One region of the Lentzea xerophila genome, then DNA from elsewhere that is predicted to be linked to it. Evidence: riboswitches for the same ligand, from Rfam matches in the RefSeq annotation. Region 1 holds a riboswitch; each other region holds the start of a gene.
What was found. Region 1 has a riboswitch for cobalamin ahead of ACRSBM_RS04975 (putative cobaltochelatase). Riboswitches for the same ligand answer to the same signal wherever they lie in the genome.
Positions count from the first base shown of each region.

Region 2: linked by a shared signal. The riboswitch ahead of ACRSBM_RS04040 (FecCD family ABC transporter permease) and the one ahead of ACRSBM_RS04975 (putative cobaltochelatase) in region 1 are both predicted to bind cobalamin.
Region 3: linked by a shared signal. The riboswitch ahead of ACRSBM_RS23755 (ribonucleoside-diphosphate reductase subunit alpha) and the one ahead of ACRSBM_RS04975 (putative cobaltochelatase) in region 1 are both predicted to bind cobalamin.

Region 1 is NZ_CP194934.1:999,556-1,005,449, reverse strand. Features, by position in the region: gene ACRSBM_RS04985 (cobyrinate a,c-diamide synthase) at 29-1,408, opposite strand; gene cobO (cob(I)yrinic acid a,c-diamide adenosyltransferase) at 1,402-2,016, opposite strand; gene ACRSBM_RS04975 (putative cobaltochelatase) at 2,094-4,001, opposite strand; cobalamin riboswitch at 4,041-4,192, opposite strand; gene ACRSBM_RS04970 (threonine aldolase family protein) at 4,295-5,254, opposite strand; gene ACRSBM_RS04965 (hypothetical protein) at 5,277-5,894, opposite strand, start outside.
Region 2 is NZ_CP194934.1:813,087-818,980, forward strand. Features, by position in the region: gene ACRSBM_RS04025 (S8 family serine peptidase) at 1-848, shown strand, start outside; gene ACRSBM_RS04030 (3-isopropylmalate dehydrogenase) at 1,146-2,183, shown strand; gene ACRSBM_RS04035 (YciI family protein) at 2,252-2,671, opposite strand; cobalamin riboswitch at 2,766-2,893, shown strand; gene ACRSBM_RS04040 (FecCD family ABC transporter permease) at 2,930-3,952, shown strand; gene ACRSBM_RS04045 (ABC transporter ATP-binding protein) at 3,952-4,692, shown strand; gene ACRSBM_RS04050 (ABC transporter substrate-binding protein) at 4,689-5,666, shown strand; gene cimA (citramalate synthase) at 5,884-5,894, shown strand, end outside.
Region 3 is NZ_CP194934.1:4,965,640-4,971,533, forward strand. Features, by position in the region: gene ACRSBM_RS23730 (hypothetical protein) at 1-365, opposite strand, end outside; gene ACRSBM_RS23735 (DUF998 domain-containing protein) at 290-997, opposite strand; gene ACRSBM_RS23740 (SDR family NAD(P)-dependent oxidoreductase) at 1,078-1,818, opposite strand; gene ACRSBM_RS23745 (LysR family transcriptional regulator ArgP) at 1,847-2,704, opposite strand; gene ACRSBM_RS23750 (LysE/ArgO family amino acid transporter) at 2,804-3,352, shown strand; cobalamin riboswitch at 3,550-3,774, shown strand; gene ACRSBM_RS23755 (ribonucleoside-diphosphate reductase subunit alpha) at 3,903-5,894, shown strand, end outside.

The DNA of each region.
Region 1 (5,894 bases):
ACAGCTCCACAGGGGTTCGGAGAGAGGCTTAGGCGAAGACCGTACCGTCTGCCACTCCGGCCACGAACGGGTGGCAGGCGCGCACAAAACGGGCTACCGCCTCCGGATCACCGGCCGGGTGCGTGTGGAGGTACGACGCGTGCACGCCACCCGCCACGAACCCCTCGGCGACAGGCCGTGAGTCGACGCCGCGCCACTGCCACGCGGGCGGGGCCGAGGCCGGTGTGGACAGCTGGGTCCGGTGGAACTCGTGGCCGGTCACCCGGCTGCCGGGCGGGTGCAGCGGTGAGCTCGTGGACGCGACGGCGTCCCGGTAGCCCAGGGTCAGCTTCGGTGTCATGAACCCCTCGGCGTCGAGCACGCCGCACATCGGGTGCCCGTCGAGTGATCTCGCGAGGTAGAGCAACCCTCCGCACTCGGCGTGCACCGGCGCGCCCGACCGAGCGAACCGCGCCACCGCCTCGCGCAACCTCGCGTTGGCCGACAGGGCTTCCGCGTGCTGCTCGGGAAACCCGCCGGGGAGGACGAGGCCCGTTGTTCCTTCCGGCAGGTCCTCGTCGTTGAGCGGATCGACGACCGCCACGGCCGCGCCCGCCGCCTTCAGCACCTCGACGTGCTCGGCGTAGCCGAACGTGAAAGCCGCCCCACCCGCCACGGCGACCAGCGGCTCCCCGGTCACCGGTTCGACCTGGGGTTCCCACGCGGCGACCGCCATCGCGGGCACGGACGACGCGAGCCTGCGCACCGCGTCGAGATCGACGTGCTTGGCCACAGCGGCGGCGATCGCGTCGACCGCGGCGACGGCCTCGACACCGTGCTCCGCCGCCGTCACGAGCCCCAGATGCCGTGACGGCAAGGAGAACTGAGGATCCCTCGGCAGCACGCCGAGCACGTCGAGCCCCACTTCGTCGCACGCCGACCGGAGCACCTGCTCGTGCCGTTCCGAGCCGACCTGGTTGAGGATCACGCCACCGAGCCGGACCGTCGGGTCGTAGCCGCGGAACCCGTGCAGCAGCGCGGCGAGCGACCGGCTCTGCCCGCGCGCGTCCACGACGAACAGCACGGGCGCGTTGATCAGCTTGGCGACGTGCGCGGTCGAGCCGACGCCCGCCGTGTCCACGCGGCCGTCGAACAGGCCCATCACGCCCTCGACGACGGCGATGTCGCAGCCCTTGGAGCCGTGCGCGAACAGGCCGGGGATCCGGTGCTCGCCGACCATGACCGGGTCGAGGTTGCGCCCCGGCCTGGCGGTGGCCAGCGAGTGGTAGCCGGGGTCGATGTAGTCGGGTCCCACCTTGAACGGCGCGACCCGCGACCCGGCGCGGCGCAACGCGGCCATCAGGCCGGTCGCGACGGTGGTCTTGCCGCTGCCCGAAGCCGGGGCCGCGACGACCAGCCTGTTCACCACTCGATCCCCCGCTGGCCCTTCTGCCCGGCGTCCATCGGGTGCTTGACCTTGGTCATCTCGACCACGAGGTCGGCGGCGTCGACCAGCTGCTGCGGCGCGTACCGGCCGGTGATCACGACGTGCTGGTGGCCGGGCCGGTTCGCCAGGGTCTCGACGACCTCGTCCACGTCGATCCAGCCCCAGTGCAGCGGGTACGTGAACTCGTCGAGCACGTAGAAGCCGTGGCGTTCGGCGGTGATCCGGCGGGCGATCTCGGCCCAGCCCTCCCGCGCGGCCGCGGCGTGGTCGTCCTCGGTGCCCTGCTTGCGGGTCCAGGACCAGCCCTCGCCCATCTTGTGCCACTCGACCGCGCCGCCCTCGCCGGTCTCGTCGTGCAGCCGGCCGAGCGCCTTGAACGCGGACTCCTCGCCCACCTTCCACTTGGCGGACTTCACGAACTGGAACACGCCGATGTCCCAGCCCTGGTTCCAGCCGCGCAGCGCCATGCCGAACGCCGCCGTCGACTTCCCCTTCATCTCACCGGTGTGCAGCATCAGCAACGGCCGGTTGCGGCGCTGACGGGTGGTCAGGCCGTCCTTCGGCACCTCGGTGGGTTGTCCTTGAGGCACTGGATTCTCCTTGCTCGTTGGTCGCTGCTCCGCAGACTCCGGTGAGTTCGCCGGGAAGCTGGTCGTCCGGCGCGAACTCACGCGGCCCGGACGACGCCGGCGAGGTGGTCGGCGCTGAGCTGGTCGAGCCGGACGCAGGCGCCCTGCAGCGCGTCGGCGATCTTCTGTGCGAGACCGAGCCGGACGTGGCCCTGCTCGCAGTCCACGACCACGACGGCGATCTGCTCGAGCAGGCCCGCGGCCTTGATCGCGTCCTTCGTCGGATCGCCACCGAGCCCGGACGACGTCGCCCTGCCGTCGGTCAGCAGGACGACGAGCGGGCGCTTGCGCGGATCGCGCAGCCGTTCGATCTCCAGGACGCGATGGGCCTTCAGCAGGCCGTCCGCGAGCGGGGTCCGGCCTCCGGTCCTCATCTTCTTGAGCCGGGTCGCGGCCGCGTCGACAGAAGTGGTTGGAGGCAAAGCGACTTCGGCCTGGTTGCCGCGGAACGTCACCACGCCGACCTTGTCCCGGCGCTGGTAGGCGTCGCGCAGCAACGAGATCACCGCGCCGCTGACCGCGGACATCCGCTTCTGCGCCGCCATCGAACCCGAGGCGTCGACGACGAAGAGGACGAGGTTCGACTCCTTGCCCTCCCTGACCGCCTTGCGCAGGTCACCGCCGGTCAGGAGGAGGCCAGGACCGGTCCGGCCGCGCGCTGCCTGGTGCGGCGCCGCGTTCGTGAGCGTGTCGACCAGGTGCAGGCCGCTTCCGTCCACTTTGGACGAGCGGACGATCCGGCCGGTGCGGGCGCGTGCCCTGGAACGCTTGCCCGGTGCGCCTTCGCCGACTCCGGGGACCTCCAGCAGCCGTGCCTTGAACGCGGGAGAGGGTTCCGGTGCCGGACGGTCGTTCGGCGCGTTCCCGTTGCCCTTCGGGCCTTCCTGCGGTTCGGGCAGCTCGCCGCCACCGGGCCCGTCGTCGTCAGGGCCCTCGGGAGGAGGCTCCTCCGCGTGCTCGGCCGCCTGGCGCATGGCGTCCTCGAGCTGCTGCTCCTCGATGCCGGGCTCGTCGAACGGGTCGCGGCGGCGCCGGTGCGGCAGGGCGAGCCGGACCGCGGTCTCGACGTCGGCCTCCGCGACGCTGTCCGCTCCCCGCCACGCCGCATGGGCGGTGGCGGCACGGGCGACGACGAGGTCCGCGCGCATGCCGTCGACCTCGAAAGCCGCGCAGACGGCGGCGATCCGGCGCAGCTCACCGTCCGGAAGGGACACTCCGGGCAGCCTCCGCTTCGCCTCGGCGATCCGCTGCCGGAGCTTGACGTCCTCTTCCTCCCACTTCGCCGCGAACGTCACGGGGTCGGCCTCGTACGCGAGCCGGCGCCTGATCACCTCGGTGCGGATGCCCACGTCCCGCGCCGCCTTCACCGCCACGGTCAGCCCGAACCGGTCGAGCAGCTGCGGCCGGAGCTCGCCCTCCTCGGGGTTCATGGTGCCGACCAGCAGGAACTGCGATGGGTGCGAGACCGACACGCCCTCGCGTTCGACGTGCGCCCGTCCCATCGCGGCGGCGTCGAGCAGCAGGTCGACCAGGTGGTCGTGCAGCAGGTTGACCTCGTCGACGTAGAGCACGCCGCGGTGCGCCGCGGCGAGCAACCCCGGCTGGAACGCCCGGACGCCCTCGGTCAGCGCCTTCTCGAGGTCGAGCGACCCGACCAGCCGGTCCTCGGTGGCACCGACGGGCAGCTCGACGAGCTTCGCCGGCCTCCGTTCACCACCTTCGTGCGGCGCGTCGGGGCAGTCCGTGCTGCCGGGCACGCAGCCGAAGCGGCACCCCGCGGAGACGTCCAGTTCAGGCAGGAGCGCGGCCAGGGCACGCACGATGGTCGACTTCGCGGTCCCCTTCTCGCCTCGGACGAGTACGCCGCCGATGCCGGGATGAACGGCGTTCAGCAGCAGGGCGAGCCGGAGGTCGTCATGTCCGACGACAGCCGAAAAGGGGAACATGCTCGGCGAAGTCCTTCCTCGGGTGTCCACGCCCGTGGCCGGTGGGTGAAGAGGGGGACGAGTTCCTGACTCCCGGTTCTTTCCGGACCGGTCACAGTCGCGGGACGGCGCCGGATTCGCACCGGCTTCCTCGCGCTCCCCTCACAGCTCCGCGCATCGTCGCATTTCGCACCCGCCCGTCCAACAGCCAGGTGAGCGACGTCGCGTCAGGAATGCGGTCTGCGCAGTCGCACTAGCGCTGTGAAGTGGACCCGGCAGCCTTCCGGACGGTGGGTGGGCCGGGTTTCGCGCGTTCAGAGCAGGCCGAGAAAATGGGCCCAGGCCTCCCGCACCTCGTCCGCCGTCCACTCCAGCGCGGGCTCGGCGACCGTGATCTCGGTCTTGGCGAGCATCCCGTCCCGCCAGAAGGTGCCGAGGAACTCGCCGCTGGCCGCGGTGAGCTTCGCCGGGTCGCCGGGCAGGTGCAGCGCGAACTGGTGGGTGTGCGGCTCGGGCAGGCCCATCGCGTCGGCCACCACCTTGGCGTGCTCGACGTACGCGCCCAACCGGGGCAGCACGGTGTCCAGGCCGTGCACCGCGGAGAGCGCCGCCGGCCACTGCTGGAACAGCATGCCGCCGTACCGGTGCCGCCACACGCGTGCCTGGTCGACGAAGTCCTGGGTGCCGGCGAGCGCCGCACCGGAGATGCCCTCCAGCGACTTGTAGAACGACACGTAGACGGAGTCGAACAGGCCGGCGATCTCTTCGAGCGGCTTGCCCAGGCCGTAGGTGCTCTCCCACAGCCGCGCGCCGTCGAGGTGCACCACCGCGTCCCGCTCACGGGCCAGGTCGACGGTGGCGACCAGCTCGTCCCAGGCCGGCAGGACGAAGCCGGCCTCGCGGTCCGGCACCTCCAGCAGCAGCGTCCCGAACGGCTCGGGGCAGGTGGCGACCTCGGAGTCACGCACCCTGATCGGGCGGAGGCCGGACAGCACGGTCAGCGCGTCGTCCTCGTGGTTGAGCGGGTGCGCCTGCGGGTGCATCGCGACGATCGGGTTGTGGGTGCGGTCGGCCCAGCAGCGCAAAGCGATCTGCTGCGCCATGGTTCCCGTCGGCACGAACAGCGCTGCCTCGGTGCCGAGCAGCTGGGCCACGCGGGTCTCCAGCGCACCCACCGGGCCGCCGTCGCCGTAGCGGTCGGGGTCGACGTCCGGCACGGGGCCGAGCGACTCCAGCAGCGTCTTCTTGCGGACTCCGGACAGCCGGCGGTTCATCACCCCGGCATCAAACCTCAGGTCAGCGGCTCACTGCCACCGACTTCGGCGCGCGGAACGACAGGAGCTGAAGCCACGAAGGCTCGTCACCGACCAGGTGCAGCGACGGCTCGTGCTCGGCGACGGTTCGCAAGGTCACCGCGGCTTCCAGGCGCGCCAGTCCCGCGCCCAGGCAGAAGTGCCGGCCGTAGCCGAACGCCAGGTGCCGCGGGTCGGTTTCCTTGCCGCTCAACAACAACACGAGCTCCGCACCGGCGGGCACGCGCACACCGGACAGCACGACCTCACGCGCGGTCAGCCGCCGCCAGGTCACCACCGGTGTCTCGGTCCGCAGCACGTCCTCGACGAACGACTCGGCGACTCCGGGCAACGGCAGCCGCGCCCACAACTCGCGATTCTGCAACGCGCGGCGCAACGCCGTGGACAACAACTGAGTCGTCGTCTCCTGGCCCGCGATCAGCAGGAAGTAGCAGAGTCCGGCGGAGTCCTCAGCGGACACACCGGCGTCGGCCAAGGCGCAGAACAGCTCGCCGTCCCGCGCGTGGTAGCGCTTGACCAGCCACTGGTGGAAGTCGCCGACGTCGTCGACCAGCTCCATCTGGCGCTCGCGGGAGATGTCGCCCCAGAAGAACTCCAGCGA
Region 2 (5,894 bases), 190 kb from region 1:
AGGCCGTGCTGAACCTGACCGGCCGTGGCGTCGACCAGGGCACGGGCTCGCAGGCCTACCGCTCGCTGATCAGCGTCCTCGAGCTGCAGGCCCGGTCGCCGAAGCTGCGCGACTGCCGCCGCAACGTCACCGAGAACTGCGCGCTCAACGACACCGCCAAGGGCGGCGACCTGCGCTACGTCGGCGCGGCCTCCACGGCCCCGCTCGCCAAGGCCCAGGGCAGGCCCGAGGAGTCGTTGCTCGCGTTCGGTGTCGCGACGTGGGGCAACTGGTACAACCTCGGCGTCAACACGATCCCGTTCGTCGACATCGACACCAACGGCGACGGCACGGCGGACTTCGAGACGTACGCGAGCCGCCTCACCGACACCGACCTGCTGGTCGCGACCACGGTCGACCTCAGGACGGGTGACACGGTCGACATCCAGGGCGTCAACGGCCTGTTCGGCGACGTCGACGCGAACGTGTCCGACACCAACGTCGTGGTCCTGCCGGTGCTGTTGACGGCACTGGGCATCGACCCGGCGAAGGACACCTCGCGCATCACCTACACCGTCGGCACCGCGGGTTACTACCCGGCGCCGGGCAACGCGAACAAGCTGACCGACGTCATCGACCGCCGGCTGTCCTATGACCCGCTCAAGCCGGGCCTGTGGGCGCAGGGCGGCGGCGACGCGGCGCTGTCGTACCTCGCGAAGCCGGGCACGGCGCTCGTGGTCAACAAGGACGACGCGGCACTGAAGGCCGACAAGTCCGAGGGCCTGCTGGTCCTCAACCACCACAACGCCGACGGCGATCGCGCCACGGTCGTCACGGTCCGCTCTTCCGGCCGGGCCTCAGCCCACTAACCCACCCTCTCCTCCGACGTTTCCTGACGTCACGCGGGGGCCCCGCGTTACCCCAGAGGTAACGCGGGGCCCCCGCGTTCCTTTTTGTGAGCAGGGGGTGTCACCCCTTGACGGGACAGCGGTACTGCTGTCGAGTGACACTCGAAAGTCGGGAATGGGCCGTGTGGGTGTCCCGCAGTACGGGAGAGATAACCCCTAAGGGGTGTCCGGCATGCGGCGAGTGGCCGCGATGCCGGTAGCCTTTCGCAAAGGAAAGTAGTCCCACCAATTGGGGACTGACACCTGGGAGGTGTGTGGATGCGGCTCGCAGTGATCCCAGGAGACGGGATCGGGCCCGAGGTCATCGCTGAGGCCCTGAAGGTCCTCAACGAGGTCGTTCCGGCGGCCGAGATCACTCGTTACGACCTCGGCGCGGCGCGCTGGCACGCCACGGGAGAGTTGTTGCCCGAGTCGGTGCTCGGTGAGCTTCGCCAGCACGACGCGATTCTGCTCGGCGCGGTGGGCGACCCGTCGGTGCCGAGCGGAATTCTGGAGCGAGGGCTGCTGCTGCGGCTGCGCTTCGAACTCGACCACCACGTGAACCTCCGCCCGGCTCGTCTCTACCCCGGTGTCCGCAGCCCGCTCGCGGACCCGCCGGAGATCGACATGGTGGTGGTCCGCGAGGGCACCGAGGGCCCGTACGCGGGCAACGGCGGTCTGTTGCGCAAGGACACGCCGCACGAGATCGCCACCGAAGTCTCGCTGAACACCTCGTTCGGCGTCGAGCGCGTGGTCCGGGACGCCTTCGCGCGTGCGTCGGCCCGTCCGCGCCGGCACCTGACGCTGGTGCACAAGACGAACGTCCTCACGCACGCCGGCTCGTTGTGGTCGCGCGTCGTCGAGGAGGTCTCGTTGCAGCACCCGGACGTCACCGTGGCCTACCAGCACGTGGACGCGGCGACCATCCACCTGGTCACCGATCCGGGCCGCTACGACGTGATCGTGACGGACAACCTGTTCGGCGACATCCTGACCGACCTCGCCGCCGCCGTCACGGGCGGCATCGGCCTGGCCGCGTCGGGGAACATGGACGTGACCCGTCGCAACCCCTCGATGTTCGAGCCGGTGCACGGTTCGGCTCCGGACATCGCGGGCCAGGGCATCGCCGACCCGACGGCCGCCGTGCTGTCGGTCGCGTTGCTGCTCGACCACCTCGGTGAGCACGAGTCGGCGCGCCGGATCGAGGCCTCCGTGGCGTTCGACCTGGCGACCCGCGACCACCAGTCGCCGGGCGCGACCTACGCGATCGGTGACAGGCTCGCGGCTCTCGTGTCGTCGAACGTGCGCACGGGCTGAGTTTCTCTGCCAGACGTTTTGAAGCCCGGCCGGAAGATCCCGGCCGGGCTTCGGCGTTCCGGCGCCGATCAGAGCTGGCCGGTGGCCTCACGCCACGCGCGCTCCTTCTGGATCCACTCGTTGTCCTGCGGGAACTCGTCGATCGTCGGCACCCGGCGGATCTCGGTCTTGAAGCCGGGACCGGTCATCGGGGCACGCTTGGCCCACTCCACCGCCTCCTCGATCGAGGCGACGTTGATGATGTAGAAGCCGTTGAACAGCTCCTTGGTCTCGCCGTACGGCCCGTCCGTGACGACCGGGGGCTCGGAGGCGAAGTCGACGATGACGCCCTCGGACGGGTCCGCGAGGCCCTCGGCGGCCAGTAGCACGCCGGCGCGGATCATCTCCTCGTTGTACCGGCCGACCGTCTCCAGCATCTTGTCGAAGTCGAACTCGCCCATGTTCGCGAAGGCCTCGTCGGTGGCGCGCCAGATCATCATGAACTTCACGGTGTGTCTCCCTGTTCTCGTCCTGCTCGCTGACACCCACAGGTCGAACGGGCCGCACACCGGATCGACATCACACCCAGAAGATTTTCGGATTTTCTGTTTTCGCAGGTAGGGTCACCGAAGTCGTGCGTGGGGGAAGTCCGGTCGAAGTCCGGCGCTGACCCGCAACGGTAGGTCCCCGACCAGGGACGAGCCCGAACACCCGCTCACGGTGGACCGAGGAACCAACTCCTGCCGTGGACTGCGGGAAGGGCATCAGTGATCTTCAGGATCAGCGCGCTCGTCGGCGTGCTCGCCGTGAGCATCGTCGCGGGCGTCGCGCTCGGCCCCGTCTCCGTTCCGTTCGACGTCACCGTCGAACTGCTCTGGGAGGCGATCACCGGCGGCACGGTTCCCGCCGGCCTCGCCGGGCAGTACCACATCGTCTGGGACATCCGGCTGCCCCGAGTCCTGCTGGCCGCCGTCGTCGGCGCGGGGCTCAGCGCCGTCGGCGTGGCGATCCAGGCGATGGTCCGCAACGCACTGGCCGACCCGTACGTCCTCGGCATCTCGTCGGGCGCGAGCGTCGGCGCGACGGCCGTGGCGACGCTGGGCATCCTGTCCGAGCTCGGCGTCTTCGCGCTCTCGACCGGTGCCTTCCTGACCGGCCTCGGTGCCACCGCGCTGGTCTACATCACCGCGCGGACGAGCCGGGGGCTGACTCCGTTGCGGCTGGTGCTCACCGGGACGGCGCTGGCGTACGGGTTCTCGGCCGTGGCGATGCTGCTGGTGTTCCAGGCACCGCGCGGTGAGGCGGCGCGGGCGGCGATGTTCTGGTTGCTCGGCAGCCTCGGCGGGGCGAACTGGCAGTCGTTGCCCGTCGCCACCGTCGTGACCGCGGCCGGCATCGTCTACCTGACCACCAGGGCGCGTCAGCTCAACGCGATGGCGATGGGCGACGAGACCGCGACGACCCTCGGCGTGGCGGTCAACCGGTTCCGCACGCACCTGTTCATCGTCACCGCGGCCATGACCGGCGTGCTGGTGGCGGTCAGCGGCGCCGTCGGCTTCGTCGGGCTGATGCTGCCGCACCTCACACGCATGGTCGTGGGTGCCGACCACCGCAAGGTCCTCGCCCTGGCACCGCTCGCCGGCGCTTCGTTCCTCGTCTGGGTGGACGTGGCCGCGCGGATGCTCGCCGCACCGGAAGAGCTGCCGCTCGGCGTCATCACGGCCGCGCTCGGCGTGCCGTGCTTCATCTTCCTGATGCGTCGCAGGTCCTACGTCTTCGGAGGCCGCTGATGCGCGTCGAGCTCACCGGGGTCACCGTCCGGGACATCGTCTCCGGCATCACGCTGCACGCCTCGAACGAGGTGGTCGGCATCGTCGGCCCGAACGGCAGCGGCAAGTCGACGACGTTGCGCTGCGTCTACCGCGCTCTGAAACCGGACGCGGGCACCGTCCTGCTCGACGGCGAGAGCGTCCACAAGCGACACGACGTCGCCCGCGACCTCGCCGCGCTGACCCAGGAGTCGCAGGTCGAGTTCGACTTCACGGTAGCCGAGGTCGTGGAGATGGGCAGGCTGCCGCACGACCGGGACCCCGCGCGGGACGCGCGCGTGGTGTCCGACGCACTGGCCACAGTGGACGTCGCGCACCTCGCGTCCCGCAGCTTCCTCAGCCTCTCCGGCGGTGAACGCCAGCGCGTCCTGATCGCACGCGCGATCGCCCAGCAACCGCGCGTGCTCGTCCTGGACGAGCCGACCAACCACCTCGACATCCGCCACCAGCTCGACGTCCTGGCCCTGGCGCGCGGACTCGGCGTCACGATCATCACCGTCCTGCACGACCTGAACCTCGCCGCGTCCTACTGCGACCGTCTCTACGTCCTCGACGAGGGCCGCATCGTCGCGTCCGGCACGCCGGAGGAAGTCCTCGTGCCCGAGCTCATCGCCAAGGTCTTCCACGTCACCGCACACGTGGTCGCCCACCCCACCACGGGAGTCCCACAGCTCCTGTTCGACCAGGAGGACATCTCTTGAGAACCGTCGTCTGCGCCGCCCTGCTCCTGCTCTCCGGCTGCGGCGCCACGGTCGCGCAGGACGCCTCCGCGTCCGACCCGGTGACCGTCACGAACTGCGGTCAGCAGGTCACGTTCGACAAGGTGCCGTCCAAAGTGGTCACCAACGACACCGGCATCACCGAGCTGATGTTCGCGCTGGGCCTCAAGGACCGCATGGCCGGTTACGTCGTCGACGGCGACAACACGGCCGACCTCCGGACCTCGCCGTGGAAGGCGGACTTCGACAGCACCCGCAAGCTCGCCGACAAGATCTCCAAGGAGGTCGTGCAGGGCGCGAACGCGGACCTCGTGTTCGCCGGCTGGAACTACGGCTTCAGCGAGAGCACCGGCTTCACCCCGGACTCGCTGAAGCAGCTCGGCATCGGCACCTACCACCTCACCGAGGCGTGCCGGAACGGCGTCGGCAAGCAGCGCGGCATCATGCCGGCCCTCGAGGCGCTGTACACGGACCTGCGCAACCTCGGGAAGATCTTCCGCGTCGAGGCCAGGGCCGAGGAACTGATCAAGGGGTACGAGCGGCAGATCGAGAACGCGGGCAAGCTGATGGCCGGCAGGCCGCGCCCGAAGGTCTTCCTCTACGACAGCGGCCAGGACCAGCCCTTCACGTCCGGCCGGAACGCGGCGCCGCAGGACGTGATCTCGAAGGCCGGTGGCGACAACATCTTCGGCGACCTCAACGACAGCTGGACCACGGTCAACTGGGAGACCGTCGTGCAGCGCAACCCCGACGTCGTGCTGATCGTCGACTACGCGGACGGCGAGGCGAACACGCCCGCGCAGAAGCAGGCGTTCCTGGAGGGCTTCGCGCCGCTCGCGAACTCGCCGGCGATCAGGAACAAGCGGTTCTACTCACTGCCGTACGCGGCGCTGGTGGAGTCGCCGCGCAACCCGGCGTCCATCGAGGCCTTCGCGAAGTACCTGGCACAGGCGTGACTGTCACAAGCATGAACGGGTGACCAGATAGTGGGAGATTTCCTCCCGTCGCTTGGTACGCCGTGCTGAGCTGTGGCAGCATCCCCGTCATGGCTCAGCACACCGCCATCATTATTGACGAGCGCGTCGGGTAGTTGCCGCCCCAGGCACCCGACGCGCAGACCTCTCGCATCCCGCGGGGGGTCTTTTTGTTTGCCCGGATGAGGAGATGACCCCGATGGCCGGCCC
Region 3 (5,894 bases), 4.0 Mb from region 1:
GTACCGGCGAGCAACTGCAGCGGGTCCGTGAACTCGTGGATGTCGAGGTCCTTCAACGGCAGCGAGTGCCGCACCACGACATGCTCGCCCATGATCGCGAGGCCGCACGCCACCGTGGAGTTGCCGACCTCCTCCAGCACGTCATGGAGGTTCACCTGCGCGGCCAGCCCGCACGGGGAGGCGATCTGCACCCATTCGTGCAACTTGTCGAGCACTTCCCGGACGATGATCACGACCTGCGTGCGGTCGTCCTCGTCCTCCTCCACGTCCCCGAAGGTGAAGAGGATCCTCAGCTCCTCACCCTCGTCGTGGATGACGTCGTACTCGGCGCGGACGTAATCCGCGAGGTCTCCCCAACTCGCCATGGCGCAACCCTACTGGCCGCGATCGCCCACAGCCCGACGACGAGCACGGCGCCGACCTCGGCGATGAGCAAGATCCTCTCGATGTAGCCCAACGGGAACACGCGCCACCACCGAACGTCGGAGACCACGCCCATCGCAATGGCGTACAAGATCGGCATGAATGCGACAACGCTCACCACACCGGACAGCATGGTCCACCTGGCGTGTCGCCCCCACACGCTGTCCTTCAGCCACGGCCGCGCGAGCGCGATGATGGCGATCGGCAGGCTGACGAACGCGAGCATGCTGCCGAACCGGTGAATGCTGCCGCTGATCTCGTTGGTGCCCATCGCCCAGTTCGTCTTCGGGAACACCACCACCAGGAACAGGCCGGCCGACCACAGGACCAACGCGAGCGAACCGGCCGACCGCCACTTCGTCAGCCCCTTGTGGACGAGTGCGGTGAGGATCGCGAGCGAGCCGACGGCGAGCAGCACCACCGCGATGTCGAAGACGGGACGGTAGTCGCCCAGCGCGTACTCGCTGATCGTGCGGCGCAACGAGCCGACGGTCAGGTCGAGCATCCCGACCATGGCCACCGTCGCGGCGACGGCGAGTGAACCGCCGGTGGCGGCTAGACGAGGTATCAGCACACAACGGACAACGCCGGGGTGAAGGTTCCGGGTTCCTGGGTTCAGCAACCCGACAGGTTTCTCCCAGCTTGCCGACAGCTTCAGCTCACGACGCTGCCGCAGGTGATGTTGACCTGCGCTCCCGTGATCGTGCGACCCCAGTCCGAGGCCGCGAACACCGCCGCCCGCCCGACGTCCTGCAACGTCGCCGCCCGTCCGAGCAGCGTGTCACCGACGATGCCGGGTTCGACCTGGTCGCGGAACTCCTCCGGGATGGACTCGGGAATGCCACCGGTCTGCAGTGTCACCGCCCTGACGCCGTGCGGTCCCAGCTCGGCCGCGAGCTGGCGGCGCATCGCCTCGACCGCGTCGAACGCCGTGACCAGGCCGCCGAGGTGCCAGCGGCGGTGCACCGAGCCGTCGCCCGTGCCGCCGAAGAAGAGGATGACCCCGCTCTTCTGCCTGATCATGTGCCGGGCGGCGGCGCGGGCGGTGAGGAACTTCGAGCGGACGTTCGTGACGACCGGGCTGAGGTAGTCGTCGACGCTCATCTCGTGCAGCGGCGTGCCCTGGACGTCGTTGTCGGAGATGACGTTGACCGAGATGTCGATGCGGTCGAGCGTGGCCGCGTGCCGTTCGACGCTCTGCTCGTCGAGCGCGTCGACCACCGCGTACCGGGCTCCCAGCGCTTCGGCCTTCACCTTCAGCGCGGCCTCGGAGCGGGCGGCGAGGTGCACTTCGGCACCCGCCGCGACGAACGCCTCCGCGATGGCGCCGCCGATCGTGCCCGCGCCGTAGATGACCGCGGTCTTCTCGTTGAGGTTCATCGGTTCGCCGGTCATGGCCCCGAGGCTACTGTCGGGGAGGCGCTCAGCGCAGCGCGACGACAGCCTCGGCGGCCACCGCGTCCGCCACCGCGTTCAGCGCCGGTGAGTCGAGTTTCCACTGCTGCCAGTACAGCGGCACGGAGATGGTGCGGCCGGGCGCGAGGTCCACGAGGCCTTCCTGCACCTGCTGCGGCGGCACCATTCCCCAGCCGAGGCCCGCGACGATCGCCCGCACGTACACCTCCGACGACGGGACGTAGTGGCGGTGTTCCGCGGCACCGCGACCGCGGGTCAGGGTGCGGACGAACCGGTCCTGCAGGTCGTCGTTGCGGTCGAACACCACGACCGGCGCGTCCGGCAGCCACGACTTCAGCGGGCCGTCCACGAATCGGTCCATGAAGGACTGTGAAGCCATTGCGGCGTAACGGATATCGCCGAGCCGCCGCACCGAGCAGCCCGCCACGGGTTCGCGCGAGGACGTCACCGCCGCCATCACGAGACCCTGCCGCAGCAACGCCGTCGTGTGGTCCTGGTCCTCGCGGTGCAGGTCGAACGAGATCTTGAGCTCCAGCGAGACCCGTTGCAGGGCGGGCAGGAACCAGGTGGCGAGCGAGTCGGCGTTGACGGCGATCGGCACCCGCACCACCGCGTCCTCCCCGAGCGCCGCGTCCAGGTCCTGGTCGAGGGCCAGCAGTTGCCGACCGTAGCGGACGAGCACCTCTCCCGACGGCGTCAGCCGCACCGGACGCGCCCGGACCAGCAGCACGCGGCCCGTCCGTTGCTCCAAGGCCTTGATGCGTTGCGAGACAGCGGAAGGCGTGACGTGCAGCACTGTCGCCGCGGCATCGAACGTGCCCGCGTCGACGACCGCGAGCAACGTCCGCACCAGATCCAGATCCATCACGAGTGCTAATGGTACGTAAGAATCTGTAGCTGGTCTCATCAAAAGGGGGTCAATACCGTTGACGACGTGACTGACCTGCTGCTCGGCTTCGGCACCATGTTGACTTTGATCGTCGCGATCGGCGCGCAGAACGCTTTCGTGCTGCGCCAGGGACTTCGGCGACACGCGGTGGCGAAGGTCGTCGCCGTGTGCGCCATCTCGGACGCGATCCTCGTCGCGGTGGGCGTCGCCGGGTTCGGGGCGATCGTGCGGGCCTTCCCGCAGGCGATCACCGTCGCCGCCGTCGTGGGCGGGCTTTTCCTGCTGGGCTACGGGTTCCTGGCGGCGCGCCGGGCGTTCACCTCTTCGACACTGCAGGCGGGCTCGGAGATCACCAGCCGGCCCGTGCTGACCGCGCTCGCGCTCACGTGGCTCAACCCGCACGTCTACCTCGACACGCTGCTGCTGCTCGGCTCGATCGCGGCCGGCCGGTGGCTGTTCGGCGTCGGCGCGGTGACGGCGAGCGTGCTGTGGTTCGTCGCGCTCGGGTTCGGTGCCCGGCTGCTCAGCCCGCTGTTCGCGAAGCCCCGCGCGTGGCGGGTGCTCGACGGCCTGATCGCCGCCGTGATGATCACCCTCGGGGCGACCCTGATCGCCGGATGGTGATCATCACCAGCACCGCCGCGACGGCCAGGACACCGCTCGTCACGGGCGCCGCCGTCCCGGTGAAAAGGGACGCCGCAGCGAGGCCCGCGCTGACCAGAGCACCGATGACGACCCGAGGCCGAAGATCATCCACGTTCTCGACCCTAACCCACGACACGCGCATGTTGGGTGGTGATCCAGACCCCACCACCACATGTAGTATCTGCCGCGCCAGTGGTTCACCGACCCGACTCAACCGGGCCGGTGAGGCAAGAGGGAACCCGGTGGGAATCCGGGACTGCCCCGCAGCGGTGAGTGGGAACGAAAGCCGTCAACGAAGCACTGGGTCGCGAGACCTGGGAAGCGACGGCCGGTAGGCGCGAACCAGGAGGTTCGGCACGGCGCCCACGAGTCCGAAGACCTGCCATTGGTGTGCGCGCAAGCCTGCGCGCACGACACGGTGCCCCGAGGGAGGGCGGCTGTGTGCACCAGTGGTGTCGACCGCTGGCGCGCGCACGCGTTTCCTCGGGCAGATCTCGGAGGAGAGAGCGTGCCCGACCGCCCAACGTCCATGGATCGCCTGTCCGGGGTCGTCAACGAAGCTTGCGCCGACCTGCCCAACGCGTCGGCCGAGGCGGTTCTGGCCGAGACCAAGCGCAACCTCTACGACGGCATCACCGGCGCCGAGCTCGCGCTCGCGCCGATCATGGCCGCGCGCACGATGGTCGAGCAGGACCCGGACTACTCCTACGTCAGCGCCCGGTTGCTGCTGGACAAGCTGCGCACCGAGGCATGCGGAGTCCCGCTGTCGCACGCCGAGATGACCGAGCGCTACCCGTCGTACTTCGCCTCGTTCGTCCGCCACGGCATCGAGGCAGGCCAGCTCGACCCGCGCCTCGCGGACTTCGACCTGGTCCGGCTCGGTGCGGCGCTGGACGCCTCACGTGACCTGGACTTCCAGTTCCTGGGCATGCAGATCCTGTACGACCGCTACTTCCTGCACCTCGACGGCCGTCGCTACGAGCTGCCGCAGGCGTTCTTCATGCGTGTCGCCATGGGTCTCGCCCTGGAGGAGGACGACCGCGACGCCCGCGCGATCGAGTTCTACGAGCTGCTCTCGTCGTTCGACTTCATGTGCTCGACACCGACGCTGTTCAACTCGGGCACCACTCGCCCGCAGCTGTCGTCCTGCTTCCTCACCACCGTGGACGACGACCTCGCCGGCATCTTCCACGGCATCAGCAACAACGCGCTGCTCAGCAAGTTCGCGGGCGGTCTCGGCAACGACTGGACGCCGGTGCGCGGGATCGGCGCGCACATCAAGGGCACCAACGGCAAGTCGCAGGGCGTGGTGCCGTTCCTGAAGGTCGCCAACGATACCGCGGTCGCGGTCAACCAGGGCGGACGCCGCAAGGGCGCTGTCTGCGCCTACCTGGAGACCTGGCACATCGACGTCGAGGAGTTCCTCGACCTGCGCAAGAACACCGGCGACGAACGCCGCCGCACCCACGACATGAACACCGCGAACTGGGTGCCCGACGAGTTCCTGCGCCGGGTCCGCGCGAACGGCCAGTGGACGCTGTTCTCGCCCGACGAGGTGCCGGACCTGCACGACGCGTTCGGCAGCCGGTTCGCCGAGAAGTACCGCGCCTACGAGGAGATGGCCGACAACGGCGAGATCAAGGTCTTCCGCCGGCTGCGGGCCGTCGACCTGTGGCGGCGCATGCTGACCATGCTGTTCGAGACCGGCCACCCGTGGATCACGTTCAAGGACCCGTGCAACCTGCGTTCGCCGCAACAGCACAGCGGTGTCGTGCACTCGTCGAACCTGTGCACCGAGATCACGCTGAACACCACAGTGGACGAAGTCGCGGTCTGCAACCTGGGCAGCGTCAACCTAGCGCGGCACGTCAGCGAGAACGGCATCGACCACGCGCGGCTGGAGAAGACCGTGCGCACGGCGGTGCGCATGCTCGACAACGTGATCGACGTGAACTACTACACGATCCCGGAGGCCAGGAACTCGAACCTGCGGCACCGGCCGGTCGGGCTGGGCCTGATGGGCTTCCAGGACGCGCTGTTCGCGCTCGGTACCCCGATGGCGAGTAAGGAGGCCGTCGAGTTCGCCGACCGCAGCATGGAGGAGATCAGCTACTACGCGATCTCCGCGAGTGCCGAGCTGGCACGGGAACGCGGCGCCTACCCGTCGTTCGAGGGTTCGCTGTGGTCGCGGGGCATCCTGCCGATCGACTCGATCGAGATCCTGGCCCGCAGCCGCGGCGAGGATGATCTGGAGGTCGACCGCGAGTCCACGATGGACTGGCAGGAGGTCCGCGAGAAGGTCAAGCACGGTATGCGGAACTCGAACGTCATGGCCATCGCACCGACCGCGACCATCGCGAACATCACCGGCGTCAACCAGTCGATCGAGCCGCTCTACCGCAACCTGTACGTGAAGTCGAACATGTCCGGCGACTTCACCGTCATCAACCCCGACCTGGTGCGGGCGCTCAAGCAGCGCGGGTTGTGGGACGAGCGGATGATCTCGGATCTCAAGCTGCAC